Regions from separate parts of the Paenibacillus sp. FSL K6-4396 genome, predicted to be linked through region 4. Evidence: riboswitches for the same ligand, from Rfam matches in the RefSeq annotation. Region 4 holds a riboswitch; each other region holds the start of a gene.

Region 1 (7,552 bases), 2.7 Mb from region 4:
TTAGTATATCCGCCGTAAGCGGCGGGGAATTCAAACTTATTCAAGTGATGAAGGAAATGCTGAATCGTCCAGACTTCATGATTATGGACGAACCCGATGTATTTCTAGACTTTGAAAACTTGAACGCGCTTAAAAAATTGATTAACACCCACAAGGGAATGCTGCTCGTTGTTACGCACAACCGATATCTGTTGAACCATTGTTTCAACAAAATCATACACCTTGAAAACACAGAGCTCCAAGAGTTTGACGGGCGATATATCGATTATAACTTCTCACTGCTTCAGTCTAAGATCGAACTGCAAGAAATCGCAGTTGCTGAAGCTGAAGAAATTGAGAGATATGATCACATCATCGACAATCTTAGAGAGATCGCCACGTATAATTCGGAAGCCTCCAGAGGAAGAGCGTTAAAAGCCAGAGTCAAGTTTCAAGAGAGATTGGAAGCACGTCGAATAAAAGAGCCATTTGTCGATATCAAACAGCCGAATATCCGTTTTGGGATCGATAAGGAAATGGAAGACACCGTTGTGGTTAACGTCAATAACTATAGCGTTTCCTTTGACGAGTTGCTTTTGGAAAATGTGAACTTTGAGATCAAATCGACAGATAAAGTAGCCCTGATCGGTCCTAACGGTACCGGGAAAACGACTTTACTCCGAGAAATCTTTAAAAATAATCAGGATTCCATTGAAATAAATACCGACGTTAAAGTGGCCTATTTATCTCAGGTTCAAGGCGAAATGCTAAAAGATTCGAATACCATACTAAATGAATTCATTGATTCCGGGTTTCAAACGTATGATGAAATTAGATCGTATCTTCCAAACTATGGCTTTGAAGGAGAAATCCTTGATCAAAAGATTGAATCGTTATCTGGCGGAGAAAAAAACTTGCTTCAATTGGCTAAAGTTTCTGCCAGTCAAGCCAACGTATTGCTTCTGGATGAACCGACAAGCCATTTAGACATCTATAGCCAAATCGCATTGGAGAAAGCAATTGAGGACTACAAAGGTGCGATTATCATGATTTCTCATGATTTCTATTCGGTTGTAAATGGTATGGATTATGTTTTAATTATCGAGGACAAAACGATTAGTAAAATGAGTATAGAAGAATTCAGACAGATGATTTATGCGAGTCATTTTGATGAAAACTATCTAGAAAATGAACAAAAGAAAAAGTCTGTTGAAATGAAAATTGAATTGGCTTTAAAAGATACTAATTTTGAACTTGCAAAGAGTTTGGTTGATGAGCTAGAAAAGCTGATTAAGTTGCTTTAGACAAGGTGAATATTCCATAAATCTAAATCCCCCTGTATGTGGATTAATCCGCATACAGGGGGATTTACTTCTAGAAACAGCTAAACGAGCTGATTCGCTGCAGATCAATGCCGGTGTATAGCCAGAAGAAGCCATTCCAACGAAAGCCAGCCACCGAATTTCTACCTACAAATACCGGGTACATCCAGAAGCCGGGACCACGATCCGGCCAAATATATGTGTAACGAAACAGGCAACCGGATATGGCTCTTGGATCTACCGCATATAACGAAGCGGGTTGCTGTGGAATGAATGATGGTGGCGGTCCGGTAGGTGCCTGCACGCCTTGTGGTCCGCCGCCTCCACCCCCGGGGAACGATGGAGGACCAGGAATTCCACCGGGTCCTCCCGGTCCTCCGGGCCCCCCAGGTCCGCCAAAGCCTCCACCAGGTCCAAAAGGAGGTAAAAATGTCATATCACATCACTCCTGTTCATTAGTCTAATGTATTGTATGTAGGCAATTGGAGGAGGGGAATGGGTGGAAGCCTATAGAAGGCTGCTAATAATCAAGTCGAATCAAGCAAATTAAATTGCAGAAAAATGTCGAATAAAGTGATTGCTAACTAATTTATTATAACGAATTGAATATTAGCAGTGTTTGGCTGTTACTAGTAAAGCAGGCATGACCAAAATGATTTTGCATTTTCCTTATGTAAGTAGGGGAAGGCATATCGTTTTGGTCTTTTTTATATCCAAATCGAATTCCGGCAAAAATAACGGACCAAAGCAAAAACAGAGTTGGATTTCCAGCTTCCTAACTCACACAAGATTACCAAATGATAACTTTTTATTATAACTATTGGAAATTTGTTATATGTAAGCGCTATCCAAAGAACTATAATCTATTTATCTGGATGTTAATCCGTTCAGAAATACTTAGACCAAATCAAGAGGAGGAATTGTATGAAACGGTTAGGTCGATGGAATATAACAGCCTTGGTTCTTGTGCTGGTACTCGCCATGCTTCCATTTTCGAATGTCTCACATGCAGCCAAGGCAGTTACGGAAATGGAGGGAGGTCATATGAGCACAAACTTTGAAGACGGTACACTTCAAGGATGGAATCCACGTGTCGGTAGTGAAATTCTGACAGTGACACAGCAGGAAGCACACGAAGGTCAGTCCAGTATGCTGGTCGCCAACCGTGAGCGTTCCTATCATGGACCGATGTTATCCATGAAGGATCTGCTTAAGCGTAACCAAGAGTACGAAATTACGGCATATGTAAGGCTTACCCAGCAGCCCACCACGGATCAAACACTACAGCTCACCACATATAAAAAAACAACTGCCGAAAGCTGGAACCCGATCGGTAGCGTGAAAATTGCCAAAGCAGAATGGAATACATGGCACAAGATCACCGGAAAATTTCAATATAGCGATGATCCCACTGAATTGAATTTGTTCATCGAAACACCCTACATCTCAGAAGATAGCGTAGATACGTTATCGTTCTATGTGGATGATGTATCATTTACTCTGGCCGAGCAACTGGAGATTGAAGAAGGGATTTTGTCTCTGGAGGACCTGTATCAAGATGATTTCCCCATTGGTGCAGCGGTGTATCGCTGGCAGTTGGAAGGCGCATACGGACAACTGCTCACAAAGCACTTTAACAGCTTGACCGCGACCTATGAGATGAAACCGAAGTACATGTCTCCTTCCGAAGGTGTTTATGAGTTCGAGGCAGCCGATCAATATGTTCAGTTCGCCGAGGAGCATGGTATGGGCGTACGCGCACATGCGTTGTTGTGGCATATTGATGCAGCAGAGTGGATGTTCAAGGATCCTCAGGGTAACCCTGCGAGTCGAGAATTACTACTTGCCCGGATTCAGGATTACGTTGAAACCGTCATGACCCGATACAAAGGTAAAATCTATGCCTGGGATGTGGTAAACGAGGCGATTGCGGATAGCAATGGTGATGCCAACGGTTTACGTAAAAGTCCCTTTTATGAACTAATCGGTCCGGATTACATTGAGAAAACCTATGAATTCGCTCGTGCAGCCGATCCGGATGCCAAATTATACTACAACGAATACTTCACGGAAATCCCTGAGAAAAGAGAGCATATGTATAAGTTGGTCAAACGACTGAAAGAGAAAGGGCTCATCGATGGTGTGGGTTTGCAATCCCACTATAACCTGGAATCCCCGCCCATCGACGAAATTGAAAAAACGATCAATATGTTTGCCGGACTTGGATTGGATATTCAGATCACAGAACTGGATGTGGATAGCGGAATTCCATTTGGTGAAGAGATGTCTGATGAAGTTGCGGTAAAGCAGGCGTATCGATATAAGGAACTGTTGGATTTGTACAAAAAACACAAAGATCACATTTCTTCAGTTACCTTATGGGGACTCCAAGATGAGAAATCTTACAACAACCAGGCTATGCTGTTTGATTCAGCCCTGAAGGCCAAAAAAGCATACTGGGGACTCGTGGATGAATCCAGCTTGCCTGTGTTGACACAGAGAGCCGTCTCTCTTTCGGGTAAACCGGATATCAAAAAACAGTCACAAGATCCGCTCTGGAACAAAGCGGTGTCTACTCCACTGAAGGGTGATTCTTCAGTATCAGCTAGTTTCCGCACCTTATGGGATCAAAGTAACCTATATATCCTTGTGGATGTTCAGGATGCGAAGGCAGACGTGAATGACAGAGTAGAACTCTTTGTTGATCTCAATAATGGCAAGACCACCTCATATGAAGCAGATGACCGACACGTAATCATTAAGCGGTCGGGTAAAGCTGAGGGCACGGAGCAACGTTCATATCGTGTACGTGAGACAAAAGCCGGATATCAGGTTGAATTGTCCATTCCATGGGGTGGTATCCAAGTCGGATCAGAATATGAAGCCGGCTTGGATATCCGTGTGACTGATGGCGGTGCAAGTGGGACACAACCTTATAATCCACTGTACTGGAATGATCGAACACAATCACAGGAGCAAGATACAAGCAAATACGGCGTGATTCAACTTGCTCCTATGCCCAAATCAGCACAAGCTGTGCAAGGGATTGTTCAGATTGATGGGAAGAAAGACGCCCTATGGAATAAGGCTGTACCATTTGAAGTAAAACGGTTGAACCAGAGCGAAGGTGCAGAGGCAGTGGCTCGCGCAATGTGGTCAGGTGAGTATCTATACCTGCTGATCGACGTCACTGATCCAAACATCATTACAGACAGCATTAACCCATGGGATCAGGATTCGGTTGAGATTTTCCTGGACGAGAATCACCAGCGCACACCGTATTTTCAATATGATGATGCCCAGTTCAGAATCAGTGCAGACAATGTGGGAACCTTTGCAGGGGGGGCCTCACCCGGACGCCTTGTAAGTGCTGTGAAGAAAACAAATCAAGGATATCTCGTAGAAGCCAGAATCCAATTACATTCACTGACACCCAAAGCAGGAAATGTTCTCGGTTTCGAGCTTCAAATTAATGACAACCAGGGCGGAGGTAAGCAGAACGTAGCCAAGTGGAATGATATGACCAATGAGAGCTGGAGAAACACTTCCCAGTACGGAATAATCACTTTTGTTGGAAAGAACAAACTCGGGCATTAAACCATCGGCAGTAATCGCAAGAATAGAAACCATCATAACAGTGGCTAAAACTCAACCATTGTTGTGATGGTTTTCATCGTTTACATAAGTCACCGAAGGGTGATAAGGGGCGATACAATCTGCCTTGACTATATTTAACAGCCCTTGATATACTAAATGGATGTTATTTTCTCTTTTATGGGGATAAGAAAGTTATCAACTACATACAACCGTTTGCGAGGGAGCCTTAACCGGCTGAGAGGGTGTTAAACCGACCTTACCTGATTTGGATAATGCCAACGTAGGGATGCAACGATGAAACGCTGACTTGGGTAGCTCATGCGAACCCCCTTGTTTTAGTGTATTTGTCTGCGAAACATCCATAGGATGTTTCGTTTTTTTGTTTTTAAATACGTACATTATGAATTGGAGGAACATATGTTGACTATTTCAGAGAGACTGTATCAGGCAGCACAGCCCGTGTGGAAGGAATGTCTCGAGCATCCCTTTGTTAAAGGAATCGGAGATGGTTCCTTACCGGTCGAACAATTTCGTTATTATTTGCTGCAAGACTACTTGTACCTGTATGATTATGCCCGTGTATTTGCACTAGGTATCGTCAAGTCGCACGATCCCAAATTGATGCAGTTTTTTAGTAAAAACGTAGATAACATCTTGAATGGCGAAATGAAAATTCATCGTTCTTATATGGAGCGATTAGGAATTACAGAGGATCATGTTTTTCAGGTAAAACCTGCACTGAAAAATGCAGCTTACACTAACTATATGCTCTCTGTTTCCCATGCGGGTGGCATAGCAGAAGTACTTGTATCCATTCTGGCCTGCTCATGGAGTTATGCAGAGATTGGTCAAGTCCTTGCTCAAAAACCAGGTGCAGCTGAGCATCCTTTTTACGGAGAGTGGATCACAGGATATGCTTCCTCTGAATACAACAACAGCAATCAATCCCTTGTGACGTTAACGGATAAACTATTAGAAGGCTGTAGCGAGGGAACGTACCAACGGATGGAGGATATTTTCGTGATGTGCAGTCGTTTTGAGCTTGATTTTTGGGAGATGTCATGGGGGCTGGAGCCTTGAGTTCAATGTTAGTTAATTCAATTAGAGAGCAGCTAATCAAGATGAGTACAGCGAATAATCAGAACGTGTCAGCCCAAAAAGAGATGATTAAACATTTCAACAACAAGCCCTGATATAATAAGCAAATAGCAACTATCTATTTTCTATGGAGGTGAGGCTATTGAAAACAATCGGGGTAGGGTTCTTACATGCACGGCTCTATGCAAAGCCAGTGAAGGATATGGCAATGCTTTGCATAGAGCCCGGGAATAATCACATTGCCAACGACGAATCGTAATATTCTACTAACTGGCTTTGCACCTTATTGATCTATTAAATAAGGAGTGAGGCCCATGAAATATTCAAAAGCCGAGTCTATTTTTCCGGAAGAATTGTTACGGATCATTCAAGAATACGTTCAAGGGGAATTGGTTTATATCCCAAAACCCAAAGAGGCGCACCTAAAATGGGGCGAGAAAACAGAGAGCAAGAGTAGGGTCTCTGCTCGAAACGCTGAGATTAAATCCTTATTCTGCAATGGAGTCAGGATAGAGGAGTTGGCGGGTCGGTATTTCTTGTCCTGCGAAAGCATAAAGAAAATAGTCTATACAAAGAACTAATGAAATCCGCTAACTCGTCATTTCGACGGTTTAGCGGATTTTGTGCAAAGATGACTTAAATCAACTTATACATAGTAACCGCACCTCTAAATCGATAGACTCAAGTTAAGGTTGTTGTGATGAAGGACGGCCGGATCATACAAAGAGGTGTAACGAATGAACGAAATCATAAAGAAGAAGCTGCTGGACAAAAATGAACTGCTCATTAACATGGTGATTGAACGCGTAAAAAGAGATTTTCTAGAGGATATCGCCATTATTGGGCTTACTGGTTCATTTAGCACCGGTGACTTTCACGAGAAGAGCGATCTTGATTTAGTTATCATAAATAATACAGAAAAGGGATGGGAAATATCCGATTGCTTCATCTTGGATGACGTTGGATATGATATCTATTGCACGCCATGGGATTCAAGAATACAAGAGCAATCCACCTTGGAGAGTTCCAACGTATCCAGCCTAACCGACCTAAAAATACTCTACTATGCAACGCCTGAGGATTTGGAAAAATTGAACGACTTCCGGCAAAAAGCTCTTGATGCACTTGCGAATCCGATAGGAGAAGCGTGTCTTAATCGGGCAAATAAATGGATCGATCTGGCTAAGCAAGCATACAGCAATACGATGCTTGGTGAAGATATCGGTTCAGTGCGATATGCATCTGCTGGGGTTCTGTACAATCTAGTCAATGCCTTGGTGAGTATGAATAACACGTGCATTAAACGAGGGATCAAGCGATATTTGGAAGAGATACGTTCGTTTCGTTATGTTCCGGATGATCTCGAATCCTTATGCATGTCAATCATCGAAGCTCATACCATTGAAGATATTCGAAAAACATCTTTTAATATGTTGAATAGCGTTACGAGGTTACATAGCACGATGTGTGATAACTTCATTGTTAAACCGGTTCCGACCTTTGATAATCTTGGAGGAACATACGAAGAACTGTGGTGCAACTACCGCAATAAAATT
Region 2 (7,552 bases), 260 kb from region 4:
CACCTGTGAGGCGAAGCCATAATCGAACATGACCACGTTGAACCCAAGTTGATGAGCATAGTGTGCCAGGTCATACATGGGAACCCATGTTTCTTCACGATTGGCACCATAGCCGTGACTGAAAATAATCGTTTTGCTTGCAGCATTGTCAGCAGGTATATACCATCCCTGCATCGTCCGGCTGCCATCTGCTGCCGGGAACGTGATGTCTTCGTACTTCATGTTCTTGGCTTGCATCGGATTGGAGAAGACCGGCGCTACAGTAGGATTGGATAATACCCATGCGATATAACCATGCAGTGCAATAAAACAAAACAGTAGAAAAAATACAACGGAGAGCAGCAGCGCTACGATAATATGTTTGAACCGAATCAGCCTCGGTGATAAGGAAGAGGGCAGATCGGACACTTTTGTTTGCAGCGGGGCTTCGCTCTGGGATGTTGGATACATGAATGCCCCTCCTTTGAAGTTCAGTTGAAGATAACAACGACATGAAAAGAGAATTGCGTCGATTTCAGAGCCTGCTTCAGAGCGATATCTTAATGTAATATATCTTTATCGTATGTTCCAATATAGTCAAAGTCAATTGATTGAGGGCATTTGTTACGCAATTGTTATATAGTTCTTAAGATATATGGGTAACATTACCTTAGTGTGTAAATTACAGGGGATTAAGTCTTATAAAAAGGAAAAATTTACACGTTGGCCTATTTTAATTTTGGCTCTTTTTGGTTTACAGATGAGACCGTTTCTCATATAATTTATGTAACCAAGTTTCATGTGATGAAACATGAGGAGGGCATTATGCCATGGAAGATCGCAAGTTAACCGTCCGGGCTGTGGAACGGGCGCTGGATATATTATTATGTTTTACCACACGCAGTGATCTGGGACTCACCGAAATTGCCAGCCAGATTGGCCTGCACAAAAGTACAGTGCACCGTTTGATGGCTACGCTGGAGGATCGAGGGTTCGTGATCCGCGATGCAGCAACAGAGAAGTACCGACTTGGCATCCGAATCTGGGAGCTGTCAGCTCATATGTCCCGCAGTGATGATCCCGCTATTCTGCTGCTGCCTGCGATGGAGCGACTGAGAGATCGATTGGGGGAGACGGTAAGTCTGTACTTGCGTGATGGGAGTGAAAGGATACGGATTCAAGCTGTGCAAAGTGATCAGGCGATCCGCCGAGTCGCTCCAGTGGGTGTTAGACTCCCGCTGTCTGTGGGCGCTTCCAGCAAAGTTTTGATGGCGTTTGCCACGGACGAGGATCGTGAAGAACTGATGAACGGGCCGGAATGGCCGGTGTTTATTGATCCCGCGGTGTATTTGGCGCAAATGGGAGATATCCGGGATAACGGATATGCGACGAGTTATGAGGAGCGTGAGCCGGGAGCTGCCGCGGTATCTGTACCGATTATGGATCGCCGAGGCAATATTGCAGCTGCTCTCTCGGTCTCAGGGCCTGTCAGCCGACTTTCGCAGGAGACATTGCATGAATACGCACCTGTGTTGAAGGATGCTGCTACGCAGATGGGGCTCATGTTATCCTGATGCTGATGTAAGTTTTTTTCCAAATTGAGTTGGTGTTCTGGAATATAAAGGTTGTTTTTGTGTTCCGGTTGCGCTACTCTGTAATGGACGGCCCATCGGGGTCAGCTTCATTGAATATGAACGGCGGCATGTGTGTGCCGCAACTTGTTAACGTTACTGGGGGAGTCCGAACTGTCCGGACTGAGACGGAATCGCATGAGATTCCGGACCCTTTGCACCTGATCTGGATCATACCAGCGTAGGGAAGTAATCGGCGATATGACCACAACCACCACATGATGTGACCCTTGTAGGGCTCCGTTTAGGAGCCGCATGAAGGTGCATTATTGGTGATGGACATAAAAGTCGGTTCCTTCGGGGACCGGCTTTTTTATATACAGTGAACGGGCGATATAGCACGTACTCCATCGACTTCTTTTTCAATAACCTGCGAAAGTGGGCTTGGATGATGAGAGAGAAGTCACCATAGATCCATGATCTGTGGTAACCTCCGTTCTGTTGTTAACTGTACATGAATAATGTCTCCCTCTGGTCTGGTGTATGATCGCTCTTTCTTCTCTGCGCTCTGTATGATTTGGGACAGGTACGTAAGCGAGCTAATGACGATACCAACCAAACAAGCGATGAACACTGAGGAGGAGACAATCGAACATGAGTACAGGAAATCAAACGGGACAACAAGCGATGGAACAGGAACATAACGGTCAGCAGGTGGAAAAAGAAACAGGAGCGGCCGGACGGGTTCAGCCCTTTCCGGGCAGCCGCAAAGTCTACATTCAGGGCTCACGGTCGGACATTGCTGTACCGGAGCGTGAGATAGCCCTTCATGACACGAATACTCCCCAAGGGGTGGAGCATAACGAACCGCTGCGTGTCTACGATACGAGCGGCCCCATGACCGATCCCGCATTTCATGCGGATATCCGTGCAGGTCTGCCAGCCCTGCGCACCCGTTGGATCACAGAGCGCGGCGATGTTGAAGCTTATCGGGGCCGTACGGTTAAACCGGAGGATAACGGACTGAAGCCCGGAGGGAAGAGAGCCGGCGCCGAAGAGTACCCCGGATTACGTGGCAAACCGCTGCGGGCACAGCCAGGACGCTGTGTGACCCAGATGCACTACGCGAGACAGGGAGTCATTACGGCAGAGATGGAATTCGCCGCCATTCGTGAGGGCGTGGAACCGGAATTTGTACGTCAGGAGCTGGCGAGTGGACGGGCCATTCTGCCATCCAACATCAATCACCCGGAGAGTGAGCCGATGTTGATCGGTCGTCATTTTCACGTGAAGATCAATGCCAACATAGGGAACTCTGCCGTATCCTCTTCCATCGAGGAAGAGGTGGAGAAGATGACTTGGGCAGTACGCTGGGGATCGGATACCGTGATGGATCTGTCCACAGGCAAAAACATTCATACGACCCGGGAATGGATCATTCGTAATTCTCCTGTGCCGATTGGTACGGTACCGCTGTATCAAGCGCTGGAGAAGGTGAATGGCGAAGCGGAGGCGCTGACCTGGGAGTTGTACCGTGACACACTCATAGAGCAGGCAGAGCAAGGCGTGGACTACTTTACGATTCATGCAGGTGTACTGCTGCGTTATATCCCGATGACGGCCAAACGGATGACAGGCATTGTGTCCCGGGGCGGGTCCATTATGGCAGCATGGTGTCTGGCGCATCATCAGGAGAATTTTTTGTACACTCATTTTGAAGAAATCTGCGAGATTATGAAAAGGTATGATGTGGCGTTTTCGCTGGGAGATGGACTTCGTCCAGGCAGTATCTACGATGCCAATGACGAAGCTCAGATGGCAGAACTGGCTACGCTCGGGGAACTGACGCAGATCGCATGGAAGCATGATGTGCAGGTGATGATCGAAGGCCCGGGTCATGTGCCGATGCACAAGATCAAAGAGAATGTGGACTTGCAGATGGAGATATGTAAAGAAGCACCGTTCTACACACTTGGGCCGCTAACAACTGACATTGCGCCAGGATATGATCACATCACGTCTGCCATTGGGGCAGCCATGATTGGCTGGTTTGGCACGTCGATGCTCTGTTATGTTACGCCAAAAGAACATTTGGGCCTGCCCAACAAGGATGATGTGCGCGAAGGGGTTATTGCCTACAAGATCGCAGCTCATGCCGCCGATCTGGCGAAAGGCCATCCACGTGCTCAACGCCGCGATGACGCATTGTCCAAAGCGCGGTTCGAGTTCCGTTGGCGTGACCAGTTCAACCTGTCACTGGACCCTGAACGTGCGCTGTCCTACCATGATGAGACGCTGCCAGCAGAAGGGGCCAAAGAAGCTCATTTCTGCTCCATGTGCGGACCGAAGTTCTGTAGCATGCGCATTACGCAGGACATTCGTGCCTTTGCCGCAGACAAAGGATTGTCCGATAATGAGGCTGTAGAAGCGGGCATGCAAGAAAAGGCCGAGGAATATCGGACACGCTCCTAGGCGTCGGTACAGCGCAAGCTGGGCAGTCTGAAATAGAGATAAAGCCGTTTCTCTCTGTCATTGCAGAGAAGAACGGCTTTTTTGGTGCTATGTCATGTATGTATTCTTAACTTACTCAGCCTTTATCAGAATTAGCTTTGTGACTGCATGTGGCCCATATCTTATACAGAATTCCTGCGATAACGAATAAAAGAGCATCACTGAGTCTTGGTGCTCCTCCGTATAGAAATGCGGAACAGGAAAAACCTACTATAAACAGTAAAACAATATAGAGGAATCGCATATTAGTTCACCTCGTTAAATTACTGTCGAGCCAGGCCCAAATTCTTCTCCAAATACGTTGCGAGCAATGCTAGCGGGCTATGGATTGGAATACCGCGATCTATTGCAACCTGTGCAGCGGCGGGAGCCATAGACAGTTGGGCTGCCACTACCGTTTTACCCGGATACTGCTCAGCAATCTGCTGTAATCCTTCACGTACTGCTTCGAGATATCCTTGCTGATCTCCACGCATAATCAATTCAAATGTCCCAGGGATGCATACCGCTTCCGTCTGAGATGTCTTGGCAACGTGTAGTTGCCCATTCTCATTCTCTGGCTGTAATGCCTGATTCAACCGTGCCATCGTGCCTTCAACGGTTGCAGGGTTGGTGAATGCGATTATGTAATCTCCTGTTACTCGCCGCATCTCCTGCAATAACGGATCATCTATGCCGATCACAGGCACAGGGACCTGTGTGGCTTCCTGCTCCAGTACTGTCGCAAACAGGGTACACGTGACCAGAATGGCATCGGCATGACACTTAGCGATCCATTGGAGCGTCTGGGCTACCTTCTCGTGAATGACGACCTCGGAAAAGTCAGCGTCATGTTTAAGGCGGTCCAGACCTGGATCGACGTAATGGACTAATTCAACTTCATAAGGAGCAAGCGTCTCTTCAATTAAGGCAATGTTGGAATAATGAGCGTGAAAACAACCAATGGTGATCATGTGCTAAGTCCCCTTTTACAGTTCGTATATGTCATGGATCTCGTAGATATTTAAAACCATTATAGAAACATGAATGAGGACTGTACAGTTGTTTATTGCTCAACGCCAATAACCGCCCTTCCGCCAAGCTGCGGAAAGACGGTTGATAAGCGGACTCGAATAGGGTCCGGTGTCCATTTTTATCTAAGGGAAGGAGAAGCATTTTTCTTCGCCATTTTTTGCTGTAGAATTTCATGAAAGGATAGACCTTGAGTGTTCTCATTCTCCTTTTTAGGAGCAGTGGTCGCCGTGTTGCGCGGATATTGGTGATGGTACGGGATCATTTGCTGAATAGGCATGCGGATCATCTTGGTTCCTCCTTTGATGCGTTTTTTCGAATTATGTATTTCGACTGGTTACCATGCCAGGTGCGCATATAGGTACATGTGACTTGTTAGACGAAATAGAAGAGTTTAAAGCGTAATTCCAATTGGATTGTAGTGATTTTACCCGGTTTTAAGGAGATGTAAACGTTTTTAGGGAAATTCAGGAGTAAAGGACCTGATATGAGAGGGTGTACATGGGAAGATCGAATCGGTTGTTATGCGAATAGTCCCAATTTTAAGGAAGTCAATGGTACCCGCATATGAGGCATATTATCTGGTTAAATGATGCAAAGCATGCTAACTAACTTGGTACCATGGTCGGGTTGTTTAGGGAGTAATGTAGTTCCGGATATAACAAAAAAGCTGCCGAGTGTACTCGACAGCTTGCGTGATATGAAGAAGGATGCGAACTAACTTTGATTCTGACTGAGATGTATATCGTACTACTTTTATCTACTTTGGCGAACAGCGATGTATATATCCACTTGTACACTTTCGGGATTCAGGCTGCGTTCATCATACAATTCAAAATCCCCGGTGAACGTACGATCGATTTGTTTCTCCCATGCCCACACGGCTCCCCATGCTTCACTAACAACCTCTGCCATTGGCCCTTTTCTGGAAGTGAATACGGCGTAAGTTGCAGGCGGGAGCAGAATGTCGCCCAATCCTTCAGGTAATGATTCCTCCGAACTTACCTCATGCCCTACCAGTATGGTGTACTCTCCGGTTATGCCATCGGTGTAATCCGTGTAACAGCCATAGCGGGCAGCTTCGGGTGCAGGGAGGTGCTCTGAGGCAAAATAATTGTTCCAGAGTCCCTGAATACAGCCTTTGCCACTAATCTCAATGGCATTGGTTGTGCGGGCGGATATGCCGGCCAGGCGTTTGCCCGGAAGGGTGACATAACGAACGGGCTGGGCAGATAACGATTGAGTTGTTGTAACCTGACCTGGTATAGCGGAAGTGACAGAGTTTTCAGCTGGAGATACTTCGTGTTGATCCGTTGTATTCGTGCGCCAACGTTTCAAAAAAGGAAGCTGATTACGCAGCATCGAACGAGCGGATTCCTCATCCATGCCCTCGTCCTTCAGAATGGCGGTGCACATCTCCGTCATGCCTTCCAGTGAAATACCGGGCTGCGCGAACTCGCCCTCTTTGTAACAATAGATACAGTATTCGCGGGTTGTGCTTCCATCTGCTTCCGTTCCGAATTGTGCAGGGGTGGTGAGTGGCATACCGCAGCTTTGACATACCGTAACATTCATCTTTCATTCCTCCTTGGGTATATATGCAACTTCAACCTGAACATATTTGAAGTATACGGGGAGGAACTGGACAACTGTCTGTCAGGTTTGATCGGAGGTTTTATAATTTTGAACAATTTGTTCGGCTATACGGCACACATTATCCCGAATATGCAAGGGTTCCAGGACCTCGACATCCGCCCCAAAGCCCAAGATGAAGCCGTACAGCCAGTTATCTTCTGGAAAAGCGACCTGGCTGATATAATAGCCGTTCCCGTCAGGCAATACATTTTCAATACCGAACCATTCCTCCGCAACATGATGGATACGGGCATGGAATCTCAAGGTAATCCCAATCTGGTTGTCTGGCCTGCTCCATTCCTGCTGCCACGGCCGGTCTTGAAGGTTGATGGATTTTCGTTCATAGTGCTCTGTAGTAAGAGAGACGTCTTTCATACGAACCAGCTTGAACATGCGGAATTCATTTCGTTCATGGCAAAAAGCATACAGATACCACGCGTGCCTCTTCAGCACAAGCGTGTGGGGTTCAACTGTACGATAGGTCTGTGCACCTTCGGCGCTGCAATAGGCAAAATAAATGCATTGTAGTTGATCGATTCCCTGATCAATGACTTTTAATTTTTGTTGCAGCGCTTCAGGGTGCGTCCACGTTGAATGATCCACGATGAATCGGTGCGTGCTGGCCTGAAAATCTTCATTTTTGGCTTCCGGGACGATACTGCTTAGCTTTTCCACCAACAGTTCACGTGCAGCATTTGTATGTGAGGTCGATATACTGCGCAGGGCGGTGACGATGGAAACAAGATCCTTATCGGTTAACAGATTGCGATCCAGACGATACCCTTCCGCTAGGCCGATGCCTCCGCTTGCTCCCTGATAGGTCACGACCGGAATCCCGGCTTGTC
Region 3 (7,552 bases), 500 kb from region 4:
CACGCTGCTTAACCACTTACGAGCTTCTGCAAGTGCTTCGGTCCGAGGGGGAGCGCTTGAAGCTACTTCTCCAGCAAGCAGTACATTGTCTTCAATGGTCCGCCAAGGGAAAAGAGCAGGCTGTTGTGGCATATAACTGATCTTGCCACGTTGGCCCGTTACATCATGATCGTCCATGAACACTCGCCCTTCCTGTGGCTTCAGAAGACCGCCGATGATATGGAACAGGGTGCTTTTGCCACAGCCGGATGGCCCAACGATAGCAACAAACTCGCCTTGCTCCACAGTCAGGGATAGGCCGTTCAGAACCGGTAACCTGCTCCGCCGTTCACGGAATGATGCATGAACATCCACGACATCCAGTGCAGGTGGAACCGTAGCAGCAGTCGTATTTGTCGGTAGACCAGGATTAGCCGAGTGAAGTTTTTCACCGTGCTTTGGTTCCAATGCGCGTGCTCCCCGTTCAGGCTGGACATGTTCGTCCTGTTGCCGATTCATATGGTCATCACTTCCTAATTACAGATTACTTGCTTTACTACCGCTTCTGTGGCCGCCAGCGCACGAGCAGCTTCTCCAGAAGGGCAATGAACAGGAAGAGCAGCAAGCTGAGCGCGACAATAATCATGATCGCCACGAATAGGCGGTCCGTACGATAAGCTGACTTTTGCAGCATCATATAATAACCAATACCCTTGTCTGCACCGATCCATTCGGCGATAATGGCACCCATCACGCTATAGGTAGCAGCGATTTTGACACCGGAGAACACGGATGGCAGCGCATGGGGAAGCTCCAGCTTCCAGAAGATATGATGACGTTTCGCACCAGCCATGCGCATATAGTTCATCATCGCTGCATCTGTACGGGTCAAGCCGTCCATGGCTGCCACTGCAACGGGGAAGAAGCAGACGAGGATGATGGTAATCAGCTTGGGCAACAGCCCGAATCCGAACCAGATTAACAGGAGCGGCGCGAGCGCGATGGTCGGAATATTTTGACTAAGAATAAGTAATGGATACAGGGCTGACTTGAGAAAAGGAACCAAATGTAGCACCATCGCGATCAGTAATCCAACCGCTGTGCCGGCGGCGAATCCGATAAGCGTTAACTGAATGGTTGCGGAAGCGTGCATGCCAAGCCGATCAGCCTGGGATGCCGCTTCGCGGGCGATATCAGACGGTGCTGGCAGCATCCATTTTTCAATATGGAACAGGGAGACAGCTCCCTGCCATATCGCTATAAAGAGAATAACCGCCACGAAGGGCGGCCATACACTTTTGAAATAGGCATTCATTAGCGGTACTTCTCCGTCAGGGTATCCATGCTGAAGCCAGTAGGGCTATGGGCGATTTTGATCTGGGAGATGATGCTTGGGCTGCCAGCCTCGACGAGTACTTCGTGCATTTTGCGGACAATCTCCAGCAGTTCCTCCAGTTCCCCCTCCATCGTGGTGTCGAGCGGGTTCACCTGATATTTCAGGCCAGATTGCTGAATAACTTCAATGGCGCGATCTACATAAGGATAAGAGTTCTCGCCATTTGGCGTTTTTGGGATAACCTGAATGCTCAGTAATGTGCTTGCCATGAGAGATCACGGCTCCTTTCGTGATATATAAAATGAACTAATGACGGTTACACTTGCCACTTCGATGACAGAATAACCTTCCAATCGCTGTTATCCCCAGATTTTTTTGATTCCCTTTCTCTAAAGGGAAAATCCGGTGATAAAGGCGACCGCTTCGCTTTTTCACGTTATTTCTGTCCTCTCCGTCCTCGTGTAAATATTAAGTTCGTTTTATATGAGATATTTTATTGGGGTAAAAACGCGTTCGTATATGCTTTGCTCACGTCGACCTGTTCATCCAGCAGTTTTTTGCTAAACATCCAGTCGGTGTAGTTCTGCCACACTTCCTGTTTCTGTTCTCCCCAGCGCGGGGCGTCATCCGTGTACTTTGGACTAAGCCATTTCTGGCTTGCAAGTACCAAGTCCTTATCCAGATCCGGGACGGCCTTGATCAGAATATTCGCTGCGTCTTCGGGATGATCAATTGCGTATTGATATCCTTCTGAAGTGGCTTTCAGGAATGCTTTCACCAACTCAGGGTCGTTCTGAATCGTCTGCTCGTTTGTTACGAGGACAGGCGTGTAGTAATCCAATGCATCTGAATAATCCTTCACATACAACATGTCGATGGGTTCCCCGCGCAGTTCGGCTTCAATACCCGTCCAGGCGTAGAAAATCCATGCAAAATCAATGTCCCGTTTTACTGCGGTGAAAAAGTCGGCATCACCCATATTAATGTTTTTCACTTTCGATACATCGGCTCCGTCGCCTTCCATAATGGATTGCATCACGGCTTCTTCCACAGGCGAACCCCAACCGCCATAGGTTTTCCCTTCAAAATCTTTCGGTGACTTGATATTCCGATCCGCCGGAGCAGCGAACCCGGATGTATTATGCTGAATAACTGCTGCGATGGAGACGAGTGGAACACCTTGTGTACGGGCTTGAGTTACACTTTCCTGATAACTTACGCCAAAAGGCACTTCATTCGAGGCAACCATCGTATCTGCGCCGCCGGCACCTGGCTGGACAATCTCCACATTCAAGCCTTCGGCCTTATAAAAACCTTGATCTACAGCTGCATATAAGCCGGTATGATTCGTATTTGGTGTCCAGTCGAGTACGACTTTAATATCCTTGAGGGCTGCGTTGTCACCTTCGTTGCTGCTCTCCGTATTCGTGTTGCCGTTCTGTTCTGCCGGGGCAGCTTCTTTACCGCCACATGCGGCCACAGTCACCAGTAGTACACATAAGAGCAACAGTCCCATTGTTTTACGCCATTTCATCTGTGATTCTCTCCTTCGGTATGTCCGGCCGATTGGCACGGGGTACTCCTTGGCTTCATATCCAATCATCTTGCATAAATCGACAGATTTATACCAGTTGGATCTGGATGACTTATTTTTGTTTCGATAAATAAAACAAAAAAAGCGTCCCGTGATCCGGGACGCGTGCAGGCGTTAGAGAGGTGGCGTTCAGCCAGAGGGCTGTGCCATTTCGATATACTCCGATTCCTACGCTGGCATGATCCAGATCAGGTCTAAGGGTTAGTATCTTGGTGGGATACACTCTCAGCCGGCCAATTCCGACTCCCCTGGGAAACTATGAAGTTACGGGCATTACTAGGTGTAATTATAGGCCAGCGGGTGGAACGTGTCCAGTCAGGAACTGGATGGGGACAGATATGAACTTATCAAACAGGCCGTTATACAGATGTATATCAGCCTGTTTAGATGTGTTATTTTCAATAATTATCGTTGCGAATCATATAAGGAAATCTGGCTGAGTGTAAAAGCACCGGATAGTGGGTCATAGCCTAAGTGCTGAAGATCTGGAGGGCTTCCAACAAATACTTAGATCAAATCCGATGTTTGATATCTCGTCGCATAAGGGTTGCTTTCCCTATTTCAGTGATCAGCTTTTGAGCGTTTGGCCTTGAGCGGAGCAGCTTGATTCATTTAAACAACATAATTTAGATACAAAAGGAGATAGTACTGCTATACAAATAAATACTTTTACATACAAGTGGGGGAGTACTGAATGATCCTTAAAACCATAATCGCAATTATTTTGTCCTATAGTGTCTACGTTTTTTTCACGGCTTACCTTTTATTTTTGGTTCCGTCTCCATCGACTATTGAAAATACGGATATGCAAAAAACGTTAACAGAAGGAAGTACAACAGATCGCGTAATGCTCCTGGAGGACGGCTTTCAATCGGGTCAGGTGAGAATCCAGACCATTCGAGAGGCGAAAACAAGCATCGACCTGGCGTATTACTCCATCCAAAAAGGAAAAACATCTCAACTCTTTTTTGCTGCGTTATTCGATGCAGCTGATCGGGGTGTTCATGTTCGAATCATTTTAGACGGGATTTTTCACAGCATGCGCGGAGAGTTGCGTAATATTCCAGATGCCATTGCAGCTCACCCCAATGTGGAATTAAGATATTATGAACCACTCCACCTATTTATGCCATGGACATGGCATAACCGTATGCATGACAAGATCCTTCTTGTCGACAACACATATGGCATTATTGGCGGCCAAAATATTGGTGATAAATACATGGCATCGCAACCCCCAAAAGACTATGTATTCGATCGGGATGTCCTTGTTTACAATACAAACGATAATACGAACAGCACGGTTGTTGAAATGAAACAATATATAGATCAGTTATGGAACCATCCATTCACCAAACCAGAAAAACATGCAAAACGTCAGCATCATGCAAAGGGGCTAAAAGAGCTTTCTCAACTAGCTGAGTTATATCAAAAAGCTCAGGCTCAGAACGATCCTTTTGTTAAAGTGTTGCCAAAGGAATGGGTTCGAGGAGCGCTTCATTCCGACCACGTTGCTTTCATTCACAATCCAATTAAAAGGCTGTATAAAGACCCGATCATGTGGAGAACATTTGTTCATTTCGCCAATCAAGCAAAGTCGAAAGTGTACCTTCAGACGCCATATGCCATTCCTACCAAGAAAATGGAGAAAGCCGTACATCTGTCGATGAATCCAGAAACAGAATGGGTCATGCTGACGAATTCAATCCAACAGACCCCTAACCCTTTGGCTTTCGCGGGATACTTAAGCTCTAAAAAACGGTTGCTTGATACCAGTCTGGCCATATATGAATACGAAGGCCCTTATTCCATACACGGCAAATCATTTGTCATGGATGATTACCTCAGCATGGTTGGTTCGTATAATCTTGATCCCAGATCTGCCTTCCTCAATACCGAATCCGCTGTGGTCATTTCCAGTTCTGCATTCGCCAACCAACTAACAGAGGCTATGGATATCAAACGTGCACATAGTACACTTGCGGTTAAAGGTGAGCATCCAGCAGAATCTACGAATCAGAAAGGCGCTGTTTTCAAACGAATAGCAATCACAGCGTTATCCAAACTTTCTTTTCTCTGGAAATTTATGTTGTAGAAAAAAACCTACAATTTTTTGAGTTGAATTTTTGCTCCAACTCATCAAAGCTAATAGATATTGCTACTTCCACAAATTTCAATTTGGAAAAATCATATTTGTTCACGGAATATTCACTTATGTGGTGGGGTTCATCATCTCTATAATTACGAAGGTAAACAGAGAGGATGAGAGAATTGCCAACGAGCAAGAAGGAACAAATTATTTTCGGCTTAATGATGTGTACAGGAATGGTCCTGGTGATGATGACTTTCAATTTGTGGCACACTGGGATACTTGGCAAGTTGTCCCCGCTTGAGATCTTGTTTCAATTCATATTTTGTTTTGTCATCGCTTTTCTGGTGGAGTCCTTCATTGTTGGCCCAGTAGCGAGAAAAATTGCATTTTCCTTACCTTTTGACAAGTCCAACAAGATCCTTGGTGTGCTGGTCATGTCATTTTTCATGGTGATTGGTATGGTTCTGATCATGTCCTTGTACGGAATGATTTCAGCGTATCTTGCGGACCAATTAAATGGGGTATCCTTACTTGGTACGTACCTTCATACAATTACTCGTAATTTCAGCCTCGCGCTTCCCTATCAATTAATTATTCTGGGGCCGCTCGTACGATATGTATTCGGTAAATTCATCAAGGGCAACGGGCCTGTAATGCCTGCTGTTAACAAAAGTGTGTAATTCGGTTGGCCATAAGTATTTCCTGGGCAATCTTGTGCAAATGAATAGATCGTAATTATAGCGCTAACGAATCGAGGACATCTTATTCGGCCAGTTTCTAAGGGAATGAAAATCTAACGAATCTCAGTGGTGTTATTATGAAAAAAACCTCCAACGAGGCATTTAATTGAAGCTAATTATCTATAATAACGTCTCTAGGATTCGTTAGATTTCAAATATGCAGAAATGGAGGGGGATAGCGTGTGCTAGGTTCGTTAGAACAGAGTAACGCTAAAACAAAATGTCCACCGCCAAAGTCATGGAGGTGGACATCTCAATCCCTATAATTGGTAATCCGACTCTCAGGCTAAGGGCGGATCCATGGCTGTTAAGTCGCTGTATCGACCACATGTTTGTTCTGCCATTGATACGTGATTACACTAATGACAAACAGGCCAATCGCAAAGATGGCAAGCATCCATGCAGACTGATTAACCGCGAGATGATCAAGACTCCATCCTGTAGTCAAAGGAAGAATGGCACCGCCAACCCCACCTGAGGCAATCAAAATGCTAGGTGTGGATTCTTCGGTTCCAGGCAGCAGTTTACTGGCGAAGACAAGAGCAATGGAGAATATCCCTGACATCGCAAGTCCAAGCAGCAAGATGATGAGAAATGCAGACCAGATTTGGTTTGTAAATGGAAATACCATTAACAAGAGAACAGATGCGAGACAGCTGTACAGAACATAGACGCGGTATTGGAATTTCTCTGCGATATATCCGGCGAAGAGTCGTCCCACGGACATGGCAATCCAGAAACAGGTGACACTAAGCGCTGCTCCGGCTTCCTTCATGTTCATTTTCTCAATCAGAATCGCTGGCATGAAGTTCGCAAGACTCATCTCTGTGCCAACATATAGGAAGAAGAACAGAACGAATAATACCAGAAGAGTCCTGTTACGGCCACGATAGGTTGGACTGGGTGTACTTGCAGATGCGGGGTGCATCTCACCCGATGTCCCAGCAGAGTGCGTATTTACGGAAACATGATTTGAACTCTTTCGCTCCAGAAACTTATCGAGTTCACCGAATGATCCTTTCGCCCAGAAAACAAAGGTCAGCGCGGCGCAGATTGCAACAACGAGAAAGGAAAGGCGCCAGTATCCGGCAGCAATCAGACCGCTGGCCATGAGCGGCATGACCATCGCTCCGATCCCGAATAACACTTCCAGTCGACTCATGGCAACGGCCGTATTGTCTTTGATTGCAGCGATGATAATGGTGCCAATAACCGCTTCAACCATTCCGAATCCAAAGCCGGCAGCGGGTGCAATGACGAACATCCAGCCCCATGGTGGCAGCAGCATGTAGAATAATTCTGCTATACAGAGCAACGCTGTGGCGATTAACAGGCCTCCCCTTTTACCAAAGCGTCGGTTCAGCCATGGAGATAACAGTACACCACCCAGGAATCCGGCGAATTGAGCAAAGATCAATGTTCCGCCCTGGCTATAATCTTTGCCGTAATGTTCAAGTGCAACGGGCAGAATGGAACCGAGCACAACGTGGGCAAGTCCAATCAGGAAGTAGGACAGACACCCGATCCAAAGTAATTTTTTCATAAAGAACTCCTTCTACTTATATACATAAATTGAGAATCACAATAAAGCGCAATCTTGAAGACAAAATCTATCATAACAGGACATGTTAAGTTGTGCCATGAATTCCTGATCGATACAAAAGGTTGCAATTTGGTCTATCGTTCGTATATACTGAGACACAACAATTACAGATCGGACCATGCCGTTGAAGAGCATCCAACTCGGAGGCGTTTTCGCCAGGGGAGCGATATTTCCCCAAGTTAACCGGAACCGCCCGTTATCGCGGACC
Region 4 (7,552 bases):
AGGCTGATCGGCTGACGATACAGGCGATAAGGATGATACATGAGATACGGGGAATATGCCCAATGTATCGTATAAGCCAGACGAATGCTGTGCTTCCAAGCTTGAGATGCCCTGATTCTCACACGCTTGAAGCTCTCCAGGAATATTTTCCTTTTCTTCTTTTGTTGCCCTCTCCTGCTCATGCTCTTCCCACACGCCTGGATACCAGATTCCATAATCCCTCAACTTGCTCCGTTCATCCGTGAATACCTGCTGTGCTGGCCCATCCGCCACAATCTTTCCTTCAGGTGATAAGACAATGATGCGGTCGACCATATCCACAATCTCGTTTATTTTGTGTTCAACGATTATGATCGTTTTGTCACTGGCGATCCGTTTAATGGTATCCCACACTTGGGAAGTACCCTCATCATCCAGCAGTGCAGTGGGTTCATCCAAAAACAATACCTCCGGGTCCATGGCAAGCATTGAAGCAATCGCGAGACGCTGCTTCATCCCCTGAGACATGGACTGGATCAATACACGATTCTGTTCAAAGGATAACCCCACTTGTTTCAGATAATATTCAATCAGCCCTGGCATCTTTTCACGCGGAATATTTCGGTTTTCCAGCACAAATGCGATCTCTTCATCCGTAAAGGACATACAGAACTGGGTATCCGGATCCTGAAAGACTACTCCTGCTCTGGCGGGAACCTGAATATCATCACATTTCATCGGAATTTCAACTGAACGTGGAATTAAACCGCTCAGAATTTGCAATAACGTCGATTTACCGGAGCCGCTTGGGCCAAGCAACAGCACTTTCTCCCCTTGACGCACAGAAAGAGACAAGCCTTGAAATACCAAGGCTTTCTCTCCCGGGAACTTGCATCTTAGATTTGTCACACTTACCGCTTGCGAATTCCCCTCTACGCTCATCTAATCCAGCGCCTCATAATCTTGTTTGGATACTGGTCTGAGTGAGCGTGTTACACCGGTCAGTTCCAATGCTTTGGCGAGATAATAAGCAAACACTCCTGCAATCAAGATGCTTCCGATGAAGCGGAATCCGATAAATAACGTATAATTCCAGGCCGAGAGTGAATCAATATACCCGTACTGATAATCCAGCAAAAGCGAAGCCGCTGCGGCTCCTATGGCTGCAAGACAGGTGACAAACAGGTTTGTTTTACGATACAAAAATGCGGCGAAGAATATCTCGGCTCCCAATCCTTGCAACAGACCGTATACAAGTGTGGACATGCCCCATTCACTGCCCAGAAAAGCACTTACCGTTGAAGCCGCAACTTCGGCAAGAATAGCCACGCCTGGTTTACGAGTGATAACAAAAGCAAACGTACCCGCCATAAACCACATGCCGTAGATCATCTGCTCCGCATGAACGCCAAATGGTTTCATCAAGTCATATGTAGGTCCCCATATCTTGTAAATCACCCCAAACACTACTGCGATCACGATGGTTACCAAAATATCCGTTAGTTTCAATCGCTTGTTGCCTGTTGTTGTTGCCATGTTCTCTACGTCCTTCCTTTGTTCCCTGTGGGAGTTGTAAAAGTGTGTGTTCAAAAAGACTGGTTGAACAACCTCTAAAAATAAACGAAAAAGCCTCCCCGGTTCCGGGCAGGCCTTACGTACAGTATACAATCCTCACAATGATGTATTGGGTGGATGTCGAAAATACGGAATATCAACCATCCCTCTCCGCCCTGGCAGATACACCACCACAGTTCAAAAAGATCTGTTGTTCATCCACGTTCATTCTCACAATTCACCCTTACATATCGCAAATCCATGTTCTCTACGCTGGCATTACCCAGATCAGATGTACGGTCAGCGGCACAAGGCCACTCTCTCAGCCCAACTTCATTGAGCTCCCGGTTCACTTATTTCATTGCTTCTAATGTACATCAGATGGGTATTTGTGGCAATGGTCTCTACAAAAATCAATGTTGGCATAGGAAAAGGCATCCCCCTGGATGCCTTTTGGACATACTTCACGATGTGAAATAGCTACCTTATCCGTTACAAGCCTTCAATGCGTATTCCAAGGTATCCTTGTTCTTAATATTGCGTGTTCCCTGACTGGCTCGTTTTCCCTGAAGCAAACCCCTTGAACAACGTTGGTACTTTGGAATAACGGGTATTCGTAATTTTCCCTTGTGATGTGCTGCTGTCTGTACGCATAATCGAATCTTTTACATTAGAAATGTTGGAGTTATCCAGCGTCATGTTAACTGCGAAGGAAGTTCCACCATTTTGGCGAACCAGTTTGCCAATATCATCTGCACGGAAATTTTTGATGTTAATTGTTCCAGCTGCATTCATCTGGAACACTTTATCATAAGCCTTATAAGCTGCCCCACCGGTAATGTTAACCGTTCCGGCAGACTTCAATGTCAGTGCATCCTCGCCCACGTCCTGCCAGACCACATTCGATATATTACAGTTGCCATAACAATGAACACCATCAGCAGCTGGTGATCCAATGTTTACGTTTTTGAGCGTGGCCCCTGCCTCCAGACGAAAGACTGGCTTCTGATTTTCTGCTTGAGATCCGTCGCCCAGTGTGGAAGGATTGGCTACAAATGTTTTACCTTGGCCGTCATAGGTCGTGCCCTTTGGAACCACAATGGTTGAATTTACAACGGTAGGTGCAGCCGCAGCCGGAACGGCACCAAATATAGAAGCAACCAAACCAGCGGACAGCAACAACGTCAACATTTTTTTCATAACTTTATTCCTCCCTTATTCTCTCGTTATTTGATAGTGTACAAGCCTGAGCTTGTCCTGGAAGATCGTCAGAGGTGCACCTCTGTCCGACCCACAACCTAATCCTACCAAATAAGGAAGGTAACTAGAATAATCATTAGATCAGATATATTATGACATCGCACAATCCCTGTCATATCCTCGTTTTTTGCATGCCAGGTCTCTCAAGCAATATGCTCATATCAACCTCTGGTATGCTCATTTGTAACGTATGCACCCTCACTTGAATCCCCGATAACAAAGAAAGACCACTACATTTGTCTCCAAATGTGTGATCTTGAATGGCTTCCGGCTTGCTGATATAAGATATCAGGCTCCGAATCTCTGACGATAACCGCACTTTCGACACAACTCTTCCACAGCTTCGCGCCTGGAGAAGCCATATACCAGATTGTTCGCTCGCTCACCCTCAATAATCTCCGAGAATGACTTCTCGTGCACATTACCAAGGTTAATGACACCCTCACCATCAAGACAGCATGGAACCACCGTTCCATCTACAAGCACAGCTGCCTGACCACGCAATGCATGGCAGAAGCCTTTGCCGTCATCTTCAGGTGCATCCAGACTCGGCCACTGGAACTCATGGTCCTGATTCAGGTATACATTCGGGGCAATTTTGACCCCGCTGCCTGGAACTACTTTTTCCTCAATTCGGAAGTCCAGATTGAACTCACGTTCCAATACTTCAAGGGTCTCCCGATTTCGATTCATCTGAGCATTTGTGAAGTTATCCTGCGTCAGATTCCACAACCGGAATGAGATGATGACATTGTGCTTCACCGCTTCGTGAACAAAAGACAGAATGTTGCTCAGGTATCCGTCACGGTCGGTCGAACCTTCATGCCCATCGAAGCTGTGCAGGGAGAAATTCATCTGCCGCAGCGCCGGTTTGCCAAGCAATTTATGCTGAGTCTTGGGCAATAGTGTACCATTCGTTGTAATGTTCACCTTGAGTCCCTTCTCATGTGCGGAATCGAGCAACAGATCTATTTTGGGATGCAACAAGGGTTCACCTTTGACATGTAGATAAATATGATTGGTGTGTGGTTTAACTTGTTCCAGTATATTGTTGAAGACTTCAGGGTCAATGAATCCTTTGGCACGCTGCGTCTGTGGACAGAAGCTGCAAGCCAGATTGCAGATACTCGTGATCTCAATATATACTTTTTTGAACGTTTTCAACTCGGGTCCCCATTCTGCCTAGGAGGGAGAACAATCCCACCTGCATTTTGTGATCCGGCCTATACGGGCCATCCCTATTATATCGGGTTCATGAGCCAAGGTAAATCAGAGAACTGGTTTATCTGGTTGTGTCAAAATGATTTGGCTAGTGCCAAATGAACAGATTCAATCGCATGAATACGTGTTGTATCAAATAATGGAACTTCTGAATCCTCTACTTTTACTAATAATCCAATTTCGGTGCAACCTAATATGATCCCCTCAGCTCCATCATCAACTAGCCTTTGGATCACCTTTTTATAATAATCCCTTGATAAGGGCTCAATTTTCCCTAAACATAATTCCTCATATATTATTTTATTGATAACTTTTCTATCCTCTTCATTCGGTATCAAAACCTTAATACCATTCAATTCAATTCGTTTTTTATAAAAGTCTTGTTCCATCGTATATTTAGTGCCAAGTAAACCAACCGTACTTATTTTGGACTTATGAATTTGATTTGCTGTTGAATCAGCAATATGTACAATGGGTAAACGCACTTTTTCTTCAATATGTTTAATCACTTTATGCATCGTATTTGTACAAATTACAATCATTTCTGCTCCTGCCTTTTCCAGAGACTGAGCAGCATTCCCTAATAATTCACCAGCACTTTCCCAATTACCTTCAGCCTGATAACGCTCGATTTCTTCAAAATCCACGCTATATAAGATGCATTTGGCTGAATGCAATCCTCCCAATTTATTTTTCACTTCTTCATTAATAATTCGATAATACTCTAACGATGACTCCCAGCTCATTCCACCAATAAGGCCAATCGTTTTCATATACACTCCCCTTTCCATTTAATACATCCCGAAAGCAGCATATAGAAATTTAATAGATATTGTACCGTATCTATCTGATTAAATAAACGAAGCGTATTATGAATCCGCGGAAAGCCAAGATCAGTACTCACATTCTTTCCGAGCGCCCCCTTTACATTCCACTTGCATGTGATATATGCTGAACACACAACTGCATATCTTGAACATTGCACTAGGGGAGCCTTACGGCTGAGACGAATCGAATGATTCGGACCCTTTGAACCTGATCTGGATCATACCAGCGGAGGGAAGTGGAGCGGCCTTTCAGTAAGCGGATTTTTTCATGTTGATGATGAAATTTAATGTGAATTGAACTTACAGACCCACTCATTTCTCCGGAAATGGGTGGGTCTTTTTCGCGTTCTGCGGGCAGATCAGAAGGTGTAATTAAAGATCCCGTAGTTTGAAGTTGAATTTGGAATAACAAGGGGGGACAAAACGAGATGGATAATAACATAACCATTCACAACATGAGCTACGCTTTCCCGGAAAAAAGGGATTCCCCCGTGCTCTCCAATGTGTCGATGCGTGTAGCCAACGGCGAATTCGTCTCGCTTATCGGCTCCAGCGGCTCCGGTAAAAGCACCCTTTTCAAGCTGCTGGCAGGCCTGCTTGAGCCAACCCATGGAACCATAGAAATTCCTTGGGTCCCTGAAGGAAAGCGACTGGGGCAGGTGGCCTATATGCCACAAAAGGACCTCCTGTTATCCTGGCGAACCGTCATGGAGAATTGCATGCTCCCCGCTGAACTTGCTCCAGAGCGGCAGGATAAGGGGAGAATTCGCGCGGACATTCTGGCTGGGCTCGACAGATTTGGCCTATCCGGCTACGCGCATGCTTACCCAGACGAGCTATCGGGTGGCATGCGCCAGCGTGTCGCGCTGCTTCGTACTTTGCTGACAGGTGGCCAACTCATGCTGCTGGATGAACCATTCGGCGCACTCGATGCCTTAACCAAACGGGAGATGCATCGCTGGTTGTTGGAACTGTGGGAGGGCTTTGGCAAAACCGTGTTGTTCATTACGCATGACATTGAAGAGGCGCTGCTGCTCAGTGATCGGATTATCCTGTTAACTCCGGGGCGCCAAGGCCAACAGCTACAGGATTTGACGGTACCTTTGCCACGTCCAAGACATTCGGACATGATCTATGAACCGGCGCTCGTTCAGATGAGACGACGACTGGAGGAACAATTGCATGCGAGAAGGTAACTTGGGAGACTGCATGAAGGATAGCGTAAGGCGTTGGCTTGCCCGTTATGGTCTGTTTCTTTGGCTCCTGCTCTTGTTGCTTGTCTTCTGGGAGTGGATTGTGCGTATGGGATGGGTGCCCTCCTTCATCATTCCAGCCCCAACGGCGATTGCCAGCTCCCTGTATGAGCATCGCTACCTCCTGCTGGCTACACATCTGCCTGCTACCTTGATGGAGGTTATTGTTGGTTTTGGCTTGTCCATAGTGACTGGAATTACGCTAGCGACAGGAATGCATATGAACCGATCGATTGAAAAGGCCTTGTATCCCTTCATCGTGATCAGTCAAACCATACCACTGATTGCCCTGTCCCCTGTATTCATCCTGTGGTTTGGTTATACCTTGTGGAGCAAAGTCGCCGTGGTGTTCCTGATCGCCTTCTTCCCCATTGTGGTCAGCACCTACGATGGACTTCGCCAAGGCGATCCAGAACAGCGTGAACTGCTGCTCACCATGGGCGCCAGCAAGTGGGATATTTTTTGCAAACTCCAGGTTCCACTTGCCCTTCCCTCTTTTTTCTCGGGGCTAAAGATGTCTGTGGTGTACTGCGTGGTTGGTGCAACGATTGGCGAATGGCTCGGTGGCAGCAAAGGTCTCGGATACTTCAGCCGCCGTATGTCCAGCAACATGAACACGGACGCGATGTTTGCCGCTATTGTGCTGTTATCCCTGCTTGGGATCGTTTTGTTTATATTGATTGCCTGGCTGGAGAAACGGTTTAACACACGCCGTCATGGAGGCAAAAGAAAGAACGGATAATCTTGGAGAGTGAATCCGATTTAATGATAGGAAGTATGATTTCCAAACACTTTTTTCACATATCATCAGTTATGTTTCAATCATCACGTTGTCCGTTAACATCCTGCTGTTCTTCTCCTACAAACCTTAAACAATGAAATGAGGAACTTCCATTATGAATAATAAAGGCATACACTCCCTGCTTCCCATCATGCTCATTAGCCTTTTGCTGATAGTCAGTGGATGCAGCACCACGAATACCAGCAGTAACACGCCAACAACAGACTCTGCAACCAATGCACAACAAACAGACAAGTCTGCAACCGAACCAGCATCAGACGCCAAAGATAAACTGTCCATCATGCTCGACTGGTACCCGAATGCAGTACACTCCTTCATCTATGTGGCTCAGGAAAAAGGGTACTTCGCAGACCAAGGTCTGGATGTCGAAATTCAGATGCCTGCGGATACCAATGATTCACTCAAACTTGTTGCTGCCGGTAAAATTGATCTGGCCTTAAGCTACCAGCCCCAAATCTTGCTCGCGCGTGGCGAGACCATTCCTGTACGATCTATTGCTGCTGTTGTTCGGCACCCGCTTGTTCATCTATTGACCGAAGCCAATGGCAACGTGAGTTCACCCAAAGATCTTGACGGAAAAACTGTCGGGTATTCTTCAATTCCGCTGTATGAAGCGATGGTTCGTACGATGATCAGCCACGATGGTGGCAACCCAG

The links. A riboswitch is a leader RNA that binds a small molecule or an ion and turns the genes downstream of it on or off. The one in region 4 is predicted to bind thiamine pyrophosphate.
Region 1: another riboswitch for thiamine pyrophosphate. It lies ahead of tenA (thiaminase II); the one in region 4 lies ahead of MHB85_RS04405 (ABC transporter ATP-binding protein).
Region 2: another riboswitch for thiamine pyrophosphate. It lies ahead of thiC (phosphomethylpyrimidine synthase ThiC); the one in region 4 lies ahead of MHB85_RS04405 (ABC transporter ATP-binding protein).
Region 3: another riboswitch for thiamine pyrophosphate. It lies ahead of MHB85_RS02300 (ABC transporter substrate-binding protein); the one in region 4 lies ahead of MHB85_RS04405 (ABC transporter ATP-binding protein).

What each region holds. Positions count from the first base shown of each region.
Region 1 is NZ_JBBOCR010000001.1:3,688,200-3,695,751, forward strand. It holds gene MHB85_RS15955 (ABC-F family ATP-binding cassette domain-containing protein) at 1-1,283, shown strand, start outside; gene MHB85_RS15960 (transporter) at 1,354-1,737, opposite strand; gene MHB85_RS15965 (endo-1,4-beta-xylanase) at 2,226-4,898, shown strand; TPP riboswitch at 5,106-5,203, shown strand; gene tenA (thiaminase II) at 5,316-5,978, shown strand; gene MHB85_RS15975 (CD3324 family protein) at 6,311-6,577, shown strand; gene MHB85_RS15980 (nucleotidyltransferase domain-containing protein) at 6,734-7,552, shown strand, end outside.
Region 2 is NZ_JBBOCR010000001.1:712,942-720,493, forward strand. It holds gene MHB85_RS03350 (alpha/beta hydrolase) at 1-450, opposite strand, end outside; gene MHB85_RS03355 (IclR family transcriptional regulator) at 810-1,553, shown strand; TPP riboswitch at 1,702-1,815, shown strand; gene thiC (phosphomethylpyrimidine synthase ThiC) at 2,238-4,022, shown strand; gene MHB85_RS03365 (hypothetical protein) at 4,325-5,014, opposite strand; gene MHB85_RS03370 (hypothetical protein) at 5,194-5,361, opposite strand; gene MHB85_RS03375 (zinc ribbon domain-containing protein) at 5,829-6,647, opposite strand; gene MHB85_RS03380 (helix-turn-helix transcriptional regulator) at 6,729-7,552, opposite strand, start outside.
Region 3 is NZ_JBBOCR010000001.1:475,807-483,358, forward strand. It holds gene MHB85_RS02285 (ABC transporter ATP-binding protein) at 1-498, opposite strand, end outside; gene MHB85_RS02290 (ABC transporter permease) at 536-1,294, opposite strand; gene MHB85_RS02295 (MTH1187 family thiamine-binding protein) at 1,294-1,584, opposite strand; gene MHB85_RS02300 (ABC transporter substrate-binding protein) at 1,809-2,849, opposite strand; TPP riboswitch at 3,057-3,169, opposite strand; gene MHB85_RS02305 (phospholipase D-like domain-containing protein) at 3,715-5,004, shown strand; gene MHB85_RS02310 (hypothetical protein) at 5,247-5,681, shown strand; gene MHB85_RS02315 (MFS transporter) at 6,049-7,284, opposite strand.
Region 4 is NZ_JBBOCR010000001.1:975,795-983,346, reverse strand. It holds gene MHB85_RS04430 (ABC transporter ATP-binding protein) at 1-921, opposite strand, end outside; gene MHB85_RS04425 (ECF transporter S component) at 922-1,515, opposite strand; gene MHB85_RS04420 (pectate lyase) at 2,065-2,733, opposite strand; gene MHB85_RS04415 (radical SAM/SPASM domain-containing protein) at 3,082-3,957, opposite strand; gene MHB85_RS04410 (aspartate/glutamate racemase family protein) at 4,089-4,787, opposite strand; TPP riboswitch at 4,991-5,093, shown strand; gene MHB85_RS04405 (ABC transporter ATP-binding protein) at 5,270-6,037, shown strand; gene MHB85_RS04400 (ABC transporter permease) at 6,024-6,836, shown strand; gene MHB85_RS04395 (ABC transporter substrate-binding protein) at 6,991-7,552, shown strand, end outside.